DNA from 3 places in the Allobosea sp. P5_A5 genome. Region 3 is predicted to be linked to each of the others. Evidence: riboswitches for the same ligand, from Rfam matches in the RefSeq annotation. Region 3 holds a riboswitch; each other region holds the start of a gene.
The links. Region 3 has a riboswitch for cobalamin ahead of AC1DR6_RS01425 (ABC transporter substrate-binding protein). Riboswitches for the same ligand answer to the same signal wherever they lie in the genome.

Region 1 (3,574 bases), on a different contig from region 3:
GGGCTGACGATCGTCACCTGCCAGCCCTTCCGCGATTTCGAGGGCATGCCGGAAGGCCGCCGCCAGCGTGTCTTCGACCGGGCCGAGCGCAAATTCGACCTGCTGCAGGAACTCGGCACCGACCTGCTCTTCGTCTGTTCCAACACCTCGCCTGAAGCGCTGTCCGGCATCGACCGACTCGCCGCCGACTTCGCCGAACTGGGCGAACGCGCCGGCAAGCGCGGCTTCAAGATCGGCTACGAGGCGCTGGCCTGGGGCCGCCAGATCTTCGACTACCGCGACGCCTGGGAGATCGTGCGCCGCGCCAACCGGCCGGAGGTCGGGATCGTGCTCGATTCCTTCCACATCCTCTCGCGCAAGCTCGACGTTTCCGCCATCGGGACGATCCCCCGCGACAAGATCGCGATGGTGCAGATGGCCGACGCGCCGCTGCTGCAGATGGACTATCTGTCGTGGAGCCGGCATTGGCGCTGCCTGCCGGGCCAGGGCGACCTCGATCTATCCGCCTTCATGCGCGCGCTCGCCGATACCGGCTATGATGGCGTGCTCTCCTTGGAGATCTTCAACGACCGCTTCCGTGCTGGTTCGGCGCGATCGGTCGCGCTGGATGGGCACCGCTCGCTGATCTGGCTGCTCGACGAGACCGGCCGTCAGGTCGGCAAACCCGTTCCCGGCGCCGTGCCGATGCCGCCGCCGGGGCCGGTCGAGGCTGTCGAATTCCTCGAATTCGCCGTGGCCGAGGTCGAGAGGGCCAGCTTCGAGGGCATGCTGCGGGCGCTCGGATTCACCCGCATCGGCAAGCACCGCTCGAAGGAGGTCGGGCTTTGGCGTCAGGGCGATATCCGCATCGTCCTGAACAGCGAGGATGACGGCTTCGCCCACAGCTATCAGATCACCCATGGCTCGTCGGTCTGCGCGCTGGCGCTGCGGGTGCCGGACGCGCAGGCCGCGACCGCGCGCGCCAAGGCGCTGCTCGACGTGCCCCATGCCGGCGCGGTCGGGCCGGGCGAGCTCGACATCCCCGCCGTGCGTGGGCTCGGCGGCAGCCTGATCTATTTTATCGACGGGGGCTCGGCGCTCGGCCGCTGGGCGCAGGTCGATTTCGAGCCGACCCACGAGACGGGCGCCGATGCCGGCCTGCTCGGCGTCGACCATGTCTCGCAGACCATGCAGTACGAGGAGATGCTGACCTGGCTGCTGTTCTATTCCTCGCTCTTCGACACGAAGAAGGCGCCCAGCCAGGCCGTGCTCGACCCCGGCGGCGTGGTCCAGAGCCAGGTCATCGAGAGCGGGCTCGACGGCCGCAACGGCCATGGCCTGCGGCTCATCCTCAACGGCTCGCAAAGCCACCGCACGCTCTCGGCTCGTTTCGTCACCGACTTCTTCGGCTCCGGTGTCCAGCACATCGCGCTGACGACGAACGACATCGTCGCGACCGTCCGGCAGCTTGCGGCGAACGGCGTCTCGATGTTGCCGATTCCGGAGAATTACTACGACGACCTCGAGTCCCGCTCCGACCTGCCGCCGGAAGAGATCGACGCCTTGAAGGCGCTGAACATTCTCTATGACAGCGATGCCGGCGGCAGCTTCCATCAGGCCTATACGCAGACACTCGATGGCGGCCTGTTCTTCGAGATCGTCCAACGCAGCGGTTATACGGGCTATGGCGCCCCCAATGCCGGCATTCGCCTGACCGCACAGGCACGGCTGGCGCGTCCGATCACGGTGCCGGCCCCGATGGGGCATTGACGACTTCTTGCCGCCCTCTATGGTGAGGCCTCGATCGAGGTTCTTCGGGTTCTGCCCGAAGCTAAGAGGGAATTCGGTGAGGCCGGGCACTGTGAGGTGTCTGCCGAAGCCGAAGCTGCCCCCGCAACTGTAAGCGGCGAGCCCTTCGTCCATCGTCCACTGGTGCCGTGAGGTGCCGGGAAGGCCGGGCGAAACAGGCATAGACCCGCGAGCCAGGAGACCTGCCCCGGTCGCTGAAGACGTCTTTCGGGCGGGGTGCTCCGATGGCTGTGTCGTGACCGGTGCCTTGGCGGCCTCGGCTCCCTCACGCCTACGCGCTCTCGCCCCCATCTCGGGGAGCGATGATATCCATGTCCAAGTTCAATGCGGTTTCCGGCGGGCGCAGCAGCGTCGGCCGCGGCTTGACGCAACCCTATCTCGCGGCCTATCGGATATGTAACAATATTACATATCGAGGCCTTGCCATGTTTGCCCATCCCAAGCCAAGCCATCTGCTGCCGGCGCTTGCCGCGCTTTTCGGTCTGGCATTCAGCGGTGTCGCATCGGCGGAGCCGACCCGTTACCCCCTGACGCTGGAGAACTGCCGCGAGAACGTCACCTTCGCGGCGCCGCCCAAGCGCGTGGTCTCGATCGGTCAGACGCAGACGGAAATCCTCTACGCGCTGGGCCTTGGCGACCGTGTCGTGGGAACGGCCGTCTGGTTCTCGCCTGTTGCCAAGCCCTATGAGGCGGTTAACGCCAAGGTGAAGCGCCTCGCCGACAACGACCCGAGCTTCGAGGCGGTGCTGGCGCAGGACCCCGACATGGTCACCGCGATGTTCGAATGGCACATCGGCCCCAATGGCATCGTCGGCAAGCGCGACCAGTTCGCCAAGGTCAAGGTGCCGACTTATGTCTCGCCCACCGACTGCGTCGGCAAGGACAATTCGGGCGCCGGCGATGGCGTCCGCACCAGAATGTTCACGATGGATCTCGTCTATCAGAACATCCGGGAGTTCGGGCAGATCTTCGATGTCTCCGACCGGGCTGACACGCTGGTTGCGGAGCTGAAGGCGCGCGAGGAAAAAGCGGTCGCGGCCGTTGCCGACCTCAAGGCCCAGGATGTCTCCATCGCGGTCTGGTTCTCCAGCAAGGATCTCAAGGGCGACGCCTTCATGGCCGGTAAGAACGGCGTGCCGGCCTATATCCTGTCCAAGCTCGGCGCCCGCAACGTCATCACGACCAACGAGGAATGGCCCCTGGTGGGCTGGGAGAGCATCGCCGCCGCCAACCCCTCCGTCATCGTCGCAGTCCGGATGGACCGCCGCCGCTTCCCCGCCGACGACATCGAGAGGAAGCTGGAGTTCCTGAAGACCGATCCGGTCGCCAGCAAGCTCGATGCCGTGAAGAACGGGCGTGTCGTGGTGATGGATGTCGGCGCGACGCGGGCCGGCATCGACACGGTCGACGGAATCGAGACGCTGGCCAAGGCCATCGCCGGCTTCCGCCCGGTCAACTGAGCAGCATGCCTTGAGCCACGCTGCCCATGGACCCAACTGGCCGGTGCGCATCGGCGCCGGTCTCCTCGCGCTGATCGCGCTTGCGCTCGCGGTCGCGCTGGCCGTGACGATCGGCGAGATGCGCATTCCGCTCGACACCGCGCTGAAGGCTCTCGGCAACGGGCTGTTCGATCTCGGCCTGCCGGTCAGCGCGATCCAGCAGGGCGTCATCTTCGATTATCGCCTGAGCCGTGCGCTGATGGCGGCGCTGTGCGGCGGCTCGCTCGCAATTTCGGGCGCGATCTTGCAGGCGCTGCTCCGCAACCCCTTGGCCGAGCCCTATATCC
Region 2 (3,574 bases), on a different contig from region 3:
AGATCGACCGAAAGCGGATGCCGCAGCTGCCGCAGCGAGGCAAGACGGACGCTGAGACTTTCGCCGTCATGCTCGCTCTTGTGGCGAGCATCCACGTCTTGAACGCGACCTTCGACCAGCAAAGCCGTGGATGGCCGGGACAAGCCCGACCATGACGGCGGAGGATCCGCAGAGCTGAGGGCAGTCGCCAGGGCCGAGAGATCACTGTCAGCGAAGGACAGCACCAGCACGTCTCCCGGCGGCAAGGCGAGATCGACGGCGTCCTCGCCGTCGTCGAGCCTGATCTCGCTGGTCGGGAGAAGGTGCATCGGTGCTGCGTCAGCCCCCCGCTAGCGCCGCTTGCACGGCCTTCACGTCGAAACCCTTCAGGCCGATCACGGTCAGGCGACCCTCCTGTGACTCGGACGCCCCCCAAGCCCGGTCGTAGTGATGGCCGACACGGCGGCCGACGCCCTGCACGACAAGCCGCATCGGCTTGCCCGGCACGGCGGCAAAGCCTTTCAGCCGCAGCACGCCGTCCGCCTCGGCCGCCTTGGTGAACCGCGCCGAAAGCTCTTCCGGCGAGAGCCCTGCCGGCAGCGGCAGCGCAACCGAGTCGAAATCATCATGGTCGTGCTCGCCTTCGCCCTCGCCATGATGAGAGGGGCGGGCGGCGAGATCGCTTTCGGCGGCGGCGCCCAAGCCGACGATCAGCGCCGGCTCGACCTTGCCATGAGCGGTCTCGACGATCTTGATCGCCTTGGGCAGATGCGCGGCGATCTCGGCCTTGACCCGCGCCCGCCCGGCCTCGTCGATCAGGTCGCTCTTGTTGAGTAGGATCAGGTCGGCGCAGAGGATCTGGTCCTCGAACACCTCTTCCAGCGGGTTGTCATGATCGACGTTAGGATCGGCCGCCTTCTGCGCCGCGAGCGCCTCCGGATCGTCGGCGAACTGGCCTTCTGCCACGGCCGGGCCATCGACCACGGCGATGACGCCGTCAACGGTGACACGGGCGCGGATCGCCGGCCAGTTGAAAGCCTGCACAAGCGGCTTGGGCAGCGCGAGGCCCGAGGTCTCGATCAGGATATGGTCGGGCGGATTCGCCCGGTTCAGCAGCCTTTCCAGCGCCGGCACGAAATCATCGGCGACGGTGCAGCAGATGCAGCCATTGGGCAGCTCGACGACATCGTCTTCCGAGCAGCCGGCGATGCCGCAGCCCTTCAGGAACTCGCCGTCGAAGCCGAGATCGCCGAACTCGTTGACCAGCACGGCGAGGCGCTTGCCTTGGGCGTTTTCAAGGAGATGGCGCACCAGCGTCGTCTTCCCGGCACCGAGGAAGCCGGTGACGATGGTACAGGGGGTCTTGGCGAGAGAGGCGGTCATGAGGGCTGTCTCGTAATCGAAAGGGGAGGGATGCGCGCCACGACGCTCTTGCGGATCGTCTCGGGGCGCTCGCGCCAGGGCACAATCCCGTCCGGCGTCGCGCCGTATTGGCTGGCGAAGGCGATCAGCGTCTCGACTGCGCTGTGAGGGTCGAGATCGCCATAGACATAGGTCCATTTGCCCGCGCCGGTGAGGGCGACGGTGCAAGGCCGCTTGCAGACGGAGAGGCATTCGACGGGCTCAACGGAGATTGCACCGCCGAGACCTTCGATCTGCGCCGCCAGAGCTTCGGCCAGCGCGATGCCGGGGCGATCGTACCCGTCAGGCAGGTCGGCGCGGGCGCGGCGGCAGGCCGTGCAGACATGGATGGTGCAGCTGGCGAGGCCGAGAGCGGAGCCCTCGCGCTCGTCCAGAGGCCGGTCTTGGACCGCCATGTCAACTGGATCGCGCGAGGGCGATATGGCGGGAGGGAAAGGCCGCGCGGATGCGGGCCTTCGCGCCCGGGCAGGGCTGGAAGCAAATCATCTGTCGTCTCCGTAGCCGCCCCGCCGGCAGCTTGTTGGATCGTTGCGGGTCGACGGCAGGTCTCCTGGCTCACGGCTTCAAGACGTCCGGCGCCGCCTTCCCGGATCGAAATCCAGTGGCGGATGGCGTCGGACACGCCGCTTACAGTTGCGGGGGCAGCCGCGGTTTCGTACCGCGTTCCCTTTTCACCTCCTCGCGGAGGCACCGTCGATGACGATCAATAGCTGCGGCGGTGCCGCCGCGCAATGCAATGGCGTCATTCTCGGGCTTGACCCGAGAATCTCCGGCAGGAAGAGGTAGCGGAGCTCTGTTCGGCAACAGATGCTCGGGTCTATCCCGAGCATGACGGCTGGGACAGGCGGAGCATTGTCATGGACATCCCCCACCTCACCCTCGTCCTCGGCGGCGCCCGCTCCGGCAAGAGCCGTCATGCCGAGGCGCTGGTCGAGGCACTGCCCGCGCCTTGGACCTACATCGCCACCGCCCAGGCCTATGACGACGAGATGCGGCAGCGCATCGCCGAGCATCGCGCACGTCGTCCTGCTGGCTGGCAGACGGTGGATGCGCCGATCGAGCTCGCCGAGGCGATCGAGGCTCGTTCCGATCGCCCGATCCTGGTCGATTGCCTGACGCTGTGGCTGACCAACCTCATCCTCGCCGAGCGCGACACGGCCGACGCCCGCGCGGCCCTGATCGCGGCTTGCGAGAGGGCGACCGCACCCATCGTGATGGTTTCCAACGAGGTCGGCTTGGGTATCGTGCCGGACAATGCGCTGGCGCGGCGCTTCCGCGACGAGGCCGGCCGGCTGCATCAGGCGCTTGCGGCGCGCGCCGGGCGCGTGGTCTTCATGGTCGCCGGATTGCCGATGCAGGTTAAATGAAATGAGCGAAATGAGACGAGTGAAACGATGACGGAGATCGACGACGCCGCGCGCCACAAGGCAAAGATGGAAAAGCGCAAGGCGGTTCAGGATGCCGAAGTCGCGGCGAAAACGGTCGAAAAAGGCCTGCTGATCGTTAATACCGGCCCGGGCAAGGGTAAATCCACCGCCGCTTTCGGACTGATGCTGCGCGCGCTCGGCCATGGCTGGCGGGTCGGCGTGGTGCAGTTCATCAAGGGCGCCTGGGACACCGGCGAGCGCAAGGCGCTGGACGCTTTTCCCGGCCAGGTCGAATGGCACAGCATGGGCGAGGGCTTCACCTGGGAAACACAGGACAAGGCCCGCGATATCGCCGCCGCCACCCGCGCCTTTGCCAAGGCTCGCGAGCTCATGGCCGATCCGGGGATCCGGCTCCTCGTTCTCGACGAGCTCAACATCGCCCTGCGTTATGATTATCTGCCGCTGGCCGAGGTGGTCGAAACACTCGCTGCCCGGCGCGCCGACCTGCACGTCGTCGTCACCGGCCGCAACGCCAAGCCGGAACTGATCGCCGCCGCCGATCTCGTCACCGAGATGACGCTGGTGAAGCACCATTTCGCCGCCGGCGTGAAGGCGCAGGAGGGTATCGAGTTCTGAGAACGCTTTGCCGTCATTGCGAGGAGCGAAGCGACGAAGCAATCCAGAAGGACCGGGTGAAGCCGTCGCGCCCGTCCCCCTGGATTGCTTCGCTGCGCTCGCAATGACGACCGATGATGCCTAAGCGAGGGCGATGATGGCCAACAGCCCCGCCAAACCCCACAGCAGCC
Region 3 (3,574 bases):
CTTTATTCAGCACGCCAGGGAATGCGGCGATCAACTGATGCGTGAGGCTCTCATCGCGTAACGGCCGTCCTCTCCGTGATCTGCGGAGCGATGTTGATCGCGCCCTTCAGCTCGTAACCGTAGTCGACCTTCTTGCTACGCGCCCAGACCTGCTGAAGCTCGAAAAGCGGCACCGCGCAGACATCCTTGTGAATCTTGTCCTGCGCGACCTTCCAATCTGCCATCTGCTTGGCCGGGTCAGCTTCCTTTCGGGCCTGTTCGATCTCGGCATCAGCCACGTCGCAATGCGAGAAGTTGGTGATCGCGGTCGGTTTCCCCACCGTCGCGGCGGAATGGTAGAACTCGGTGAGATAGGTATCCGCGACCGGAAACCGTGCTGCGCCGTAAAATACAAGGGCGCTCGCATTCTGTCGGATCTGCTGCTGATAGGTCGGATGATCGACCACCTTCATATCCAGCTTGATGCCGGCTTTGCCGAGCTGGTTCTGGATCACTTCCATGATCGGCAATTGCGAGGAGATGTTCGAGACAACGACGCTGAGCGTGATGCCGTCCGGATGTCCGGCCTCAGCGAGCAGGGCCTTCGCCTTGGCGATGTCGGGCTTCAAAGTCCAGGAGCAGTCCTCGCCGCGATAGCCGGGCGGCACCACTGAGCAGCCCTTCTTGGCGACGTCAGGACCCACGAAACGAACGATCTGATCGAGGTCAATCGAGAGTGCAATCGCCTGACGCACACGCAGATCATCCAAGGGCTTGATGCTCTTGTTGATGTGCAAGGTGCGGAATTCGCCCTGCCCGAAGATATCCACGACGACGTCCGGCCGAGCCTTTACCTGCGTCACCCAGCGCTGATCGCGGCGGCCATAAATCAGGTCGAGCTGCCCGGATTGAAAGGCCAGATCACGACTGCTGTCAGATAAAACGAAACGCCAAAGGACTTCGTCGATCTTCGGCGCGCCGCGGAAATAGCTCTTGTTGGCGACGAGTTTGACATGCTGCTGCAGAACATGCTCGGCGATCTCGTAAGGGCCGGTCCCGATGGGCTTTGCAGCGAATTCGCGCCCCATCTGCTCGACAGCCTTCTTGCTGACGATCATGCCGCCGTGAAAATTGGAAAGCAGCCCGAGCAGCCCTGCGTCTGGATACTTGAGATCGATCCTTACAGTCAGTTCGTCGAGCTTCACTACGTCCGCAATGCCCGCGAAGTTCGCAGCGAATGAGGAGGTGCTGGAGTCAGCCGCACGCTTCAGCGAAAAAACGACGTCATCGGCGGTGAGTTCGCCGAAATCGCCGTGAAATTTGACGCCCTTTCGCAGGAAAAAGGTCCACGACTTGCCGTCAGTCGACGTCTCCCAGCGAGTGGCTAAATCGGGCTCGATCTTCGCAGGATCGGCACTTCCTGGAGGGAACCTGACCAGCCCGTCGAAGAAATTCGCGATCAGCATCGAGTCGAAACCGTTCGCACGATGCGGATCGAGGTTTGTGATGTCCGAGGTCCCAACAGCGACTTGCAGCGTCTCTGCTTTGAGCGGCGACAGCGTGGCTGTCGTGGCCGCGAAGCTGGCCAAGAATGCCAAAGTGGTTTTCTTCATCTGAGCTCTCCCTGATGGGCCATCAGGCCAATGAGCTTCAATGCGGTCAATTGACATCTATCGAGCGACTTATAACCAAACGGCATACACAATCTGGCGAGGAGTAGATGCTGTGGGCGCAGAGGCTATGGCCATGGCCCTGATTGGACAAAGCGCCATAAGCGGACATCGGCGTCCCTCCCAGAACCAGACATCTGAACAACGCTTCCCATTTCTAGTTGCTTTCGCTACCGTTCGCCCCGGAACAGGTTCCGCCGCGAGGCGGATTGAAAGGGAACGCGGTGTGATGCCGTGGCTGCCCCCGCAACTGTAACCGGAGAGCCGGTCCCCGATTGGCCACTGACGACGCCTCGGCGTTGTTGGGAAGGTGGGGATCAGGCGTCGACCCGGGAGCCAGGAGACCTGCCCGTTCCGGTCACCTGAGTCCGCGGCACGGGGCGTGCCAGGGCGCGGTCGTCTTCCGTGACGGTGACATTCGATGAATGTTGCCGTGCGCCCGAGACGGGACTTGCCCTTTCTCACGGCCATGGCACCGGACGCCTCAGTGCGCCCGGCGTTGAACCGTGGGAGCCTGCGATGTCGAGCGACATCAACCGAACTCATCCGTCGCGCCGCGCCTTCGGCGCTTTCTTGGGCGTCATTCCGTTTCTGGGGTCGGGAGCGGCCATCGCGCAGAGCGGAATTGGAACAGGTGATGTCCCGCCGAACCCCAAGCGCATCGTCGTCCTGGATGCCGGGCTGGCGGGCTACGCCCTCGCTCTGGAGGCGCCGGTGGTTGCCGCGGACGTGCGCTTTCCCGATGGCCGCATCAATCGGCGCACCAGGTTCCCGCCGCTCTGGACCAAGCAGGCCGTCGCCGCCAAGGTGCAGCCCCTGCCGGCGGCGTCCGATGGCGTCGATCTCGGCGCGGTCAGGGCCGCCGCTCCCGATCTCATCCTCGCCGGCGGTCGTAATGCCGGAGGCGTCCAGAGCCGCGGCGCGATCGCCGAGCTCTCCAAGATCGCGCCGACGCTCGTCATGCCTGCGACCCTGCCGGATTGGCGCAGCGAACTCGCCTATATCGCCAAGGCCTTGGGTCGATCCGAGAGGGTCGCCGGGCTGGAAGCGGCATACGACTCCCGCGCAGGCGAGGTCGCCGGCAAGATCACCCGGCCCGAGGGCGAGATCGAGCTTTTGCAGGCGAACCCCGCCGGCATCCATGAGGACCCGTTTGCGATCGCCGCGGGAAGCGGTCTTGGACGGGCGCTCGCCGCTCTTGGTTTCAAGGTCGCCGACGCGGCCACCAAGGTTGCCGGCGCCACGCCGGACGCTGACGGACGTGTCGTCGTCCCGATCGCCGAGGTCCTCGACGTGTTCTCGGCGCCGAACCTGATCATCGTGTCCAACGGCCCGGTCAGCATGGGGCAGCTTTGCTGCGATCCCGGTTACCGTCAGCTCGACGCGGTCATCAACTACCGCAGGTGGGAACTCGACGAATCCGCCGTCCGTCCCGATTACCTCTCGGCGTTGCGCCTGCTCGACATGATCGAGAGCAACTTCCCGAAGAAGGCGTGACGATGGGCCTCTCGTTACCGACGCGCCGGGCATTGATCATAGGCACGGGCGCCATGGCGCTGATCGGTTCTTCGGCGCGCGCCGACGCCGTCGATCCAGTTCGCATCACCCATAGCCGCGGCGAGACGACCCTCGGCGCCCGACCTCGACGGATTCTCGCGGTCGGCTACAGCGACGTGGCGATCGCGCAGGCGCTCGGCACCTCTCTGGTCGGGGCGATGCGATACGGCGCGGGAGGGGATGGCCGGAACTTCCCGTGGGTTGAGCCGCCCGTGCCCGCCGACATCGCGAACGTTCCCGCCGGGCGGGTCGATTTGGACCTGATCGCCGAACTGGAGCCGGATCTGATCCTGGCGGCGACGGCCTATCACAGCTATGCCGAGCATTACGATCGGCTGGCCGCGATCGCCCCGACGCTGGTCAGCGCG

Region 1: it holds a riboswitch for cobalamin, as region 3 does, so the genes downstream of both, AC1DR6_RS13055 (ABC transporter substrate-binding protein) here and AC1DR6_RS01425 (ABC transporter substrate-binding protein) in region 3, are expected to answer to the same signal.
Region 2: it holds a riboswitch for cobalamin, as region 3 does, so the genes downstream of both, AC1DR6_RS13730 (DUF1636 family protein) here and AC1DR6_RS01425 (ABC transporter substrate-binding protein) in region 3, are expected to answer to the same signal.

What each region holds. Positions count from the first base shown of each region.
Region 1 is NZ_JBFUKY010000005.1:317,066-320,639, reverse strand. It holds gene AC1DR6_RS13060 (bifunctional sugar phosphate isomerase/epimerase/4-hydroxyphenylpyruvate dioxygenase family protein) at 1-1,749, shown strand, start outside; cobalamin riboswitch at 1,770-1,992, shown strand; gene AC1DR6_RS13055 (ABC transporter substrate-binding protein) at 2,214-3,248, shown strand; gene AC1DR6_RS13050 (FecCD family ABC transporter permease) at 3,259-3,574, shown strand, end outside.
Region 2 is NZ_JBFUKY010000006.1:100,910-104,483, forward strand. It holds gene cobN (cobaltochelatase subunit CobN) at 1-308, opposite strand, end outside; gene cobW (cobalamin biosynthesis protein CobW) at 319-1,362, opposite strand; gene AC1DR6_RS13730 (DUF1636 family protein) at 1,359-1,796, opposite strand; cobalamin riboswitch at 1,925-2,111, opposite strand; gene cobU (bifunctional adenosylcobinamide kinase/adenosylcobinamide-phosphate guanylyltransferase) at 2,259-2,768, shown strand; gene cobO (cob(I)yrinic acid a,c-diamide adenosyltransferase) at 2,796-3,404, shown strand; gene cbiB (adenosylcobinamide-phosphate synthase CbiB) at 3,525-3,574, opposite strand, start outside.
Region 3 is NZ_JBFUKY010000001.1:286,834-290,407, forward strand. It holds gene AC1DR6_RS01415 (LysR substrate-binding domain-containing protein) at 1-61, shown strand, start outside; gene AC1DR6_RS01420 (ABC transporter substrate-binding protein) at 51-1,649, opposite strand; cobalamin riboswitch at 1,822-2,016, shown strand; gene AC1DR6_RS01425 (ABC transporter substrate-binding protein) at 2,169-3,146, shown strand; gene AC1DR6_RS01430 (ABC transporter substrate-binding protein) at 3,149-3,574, shown strand, end outside.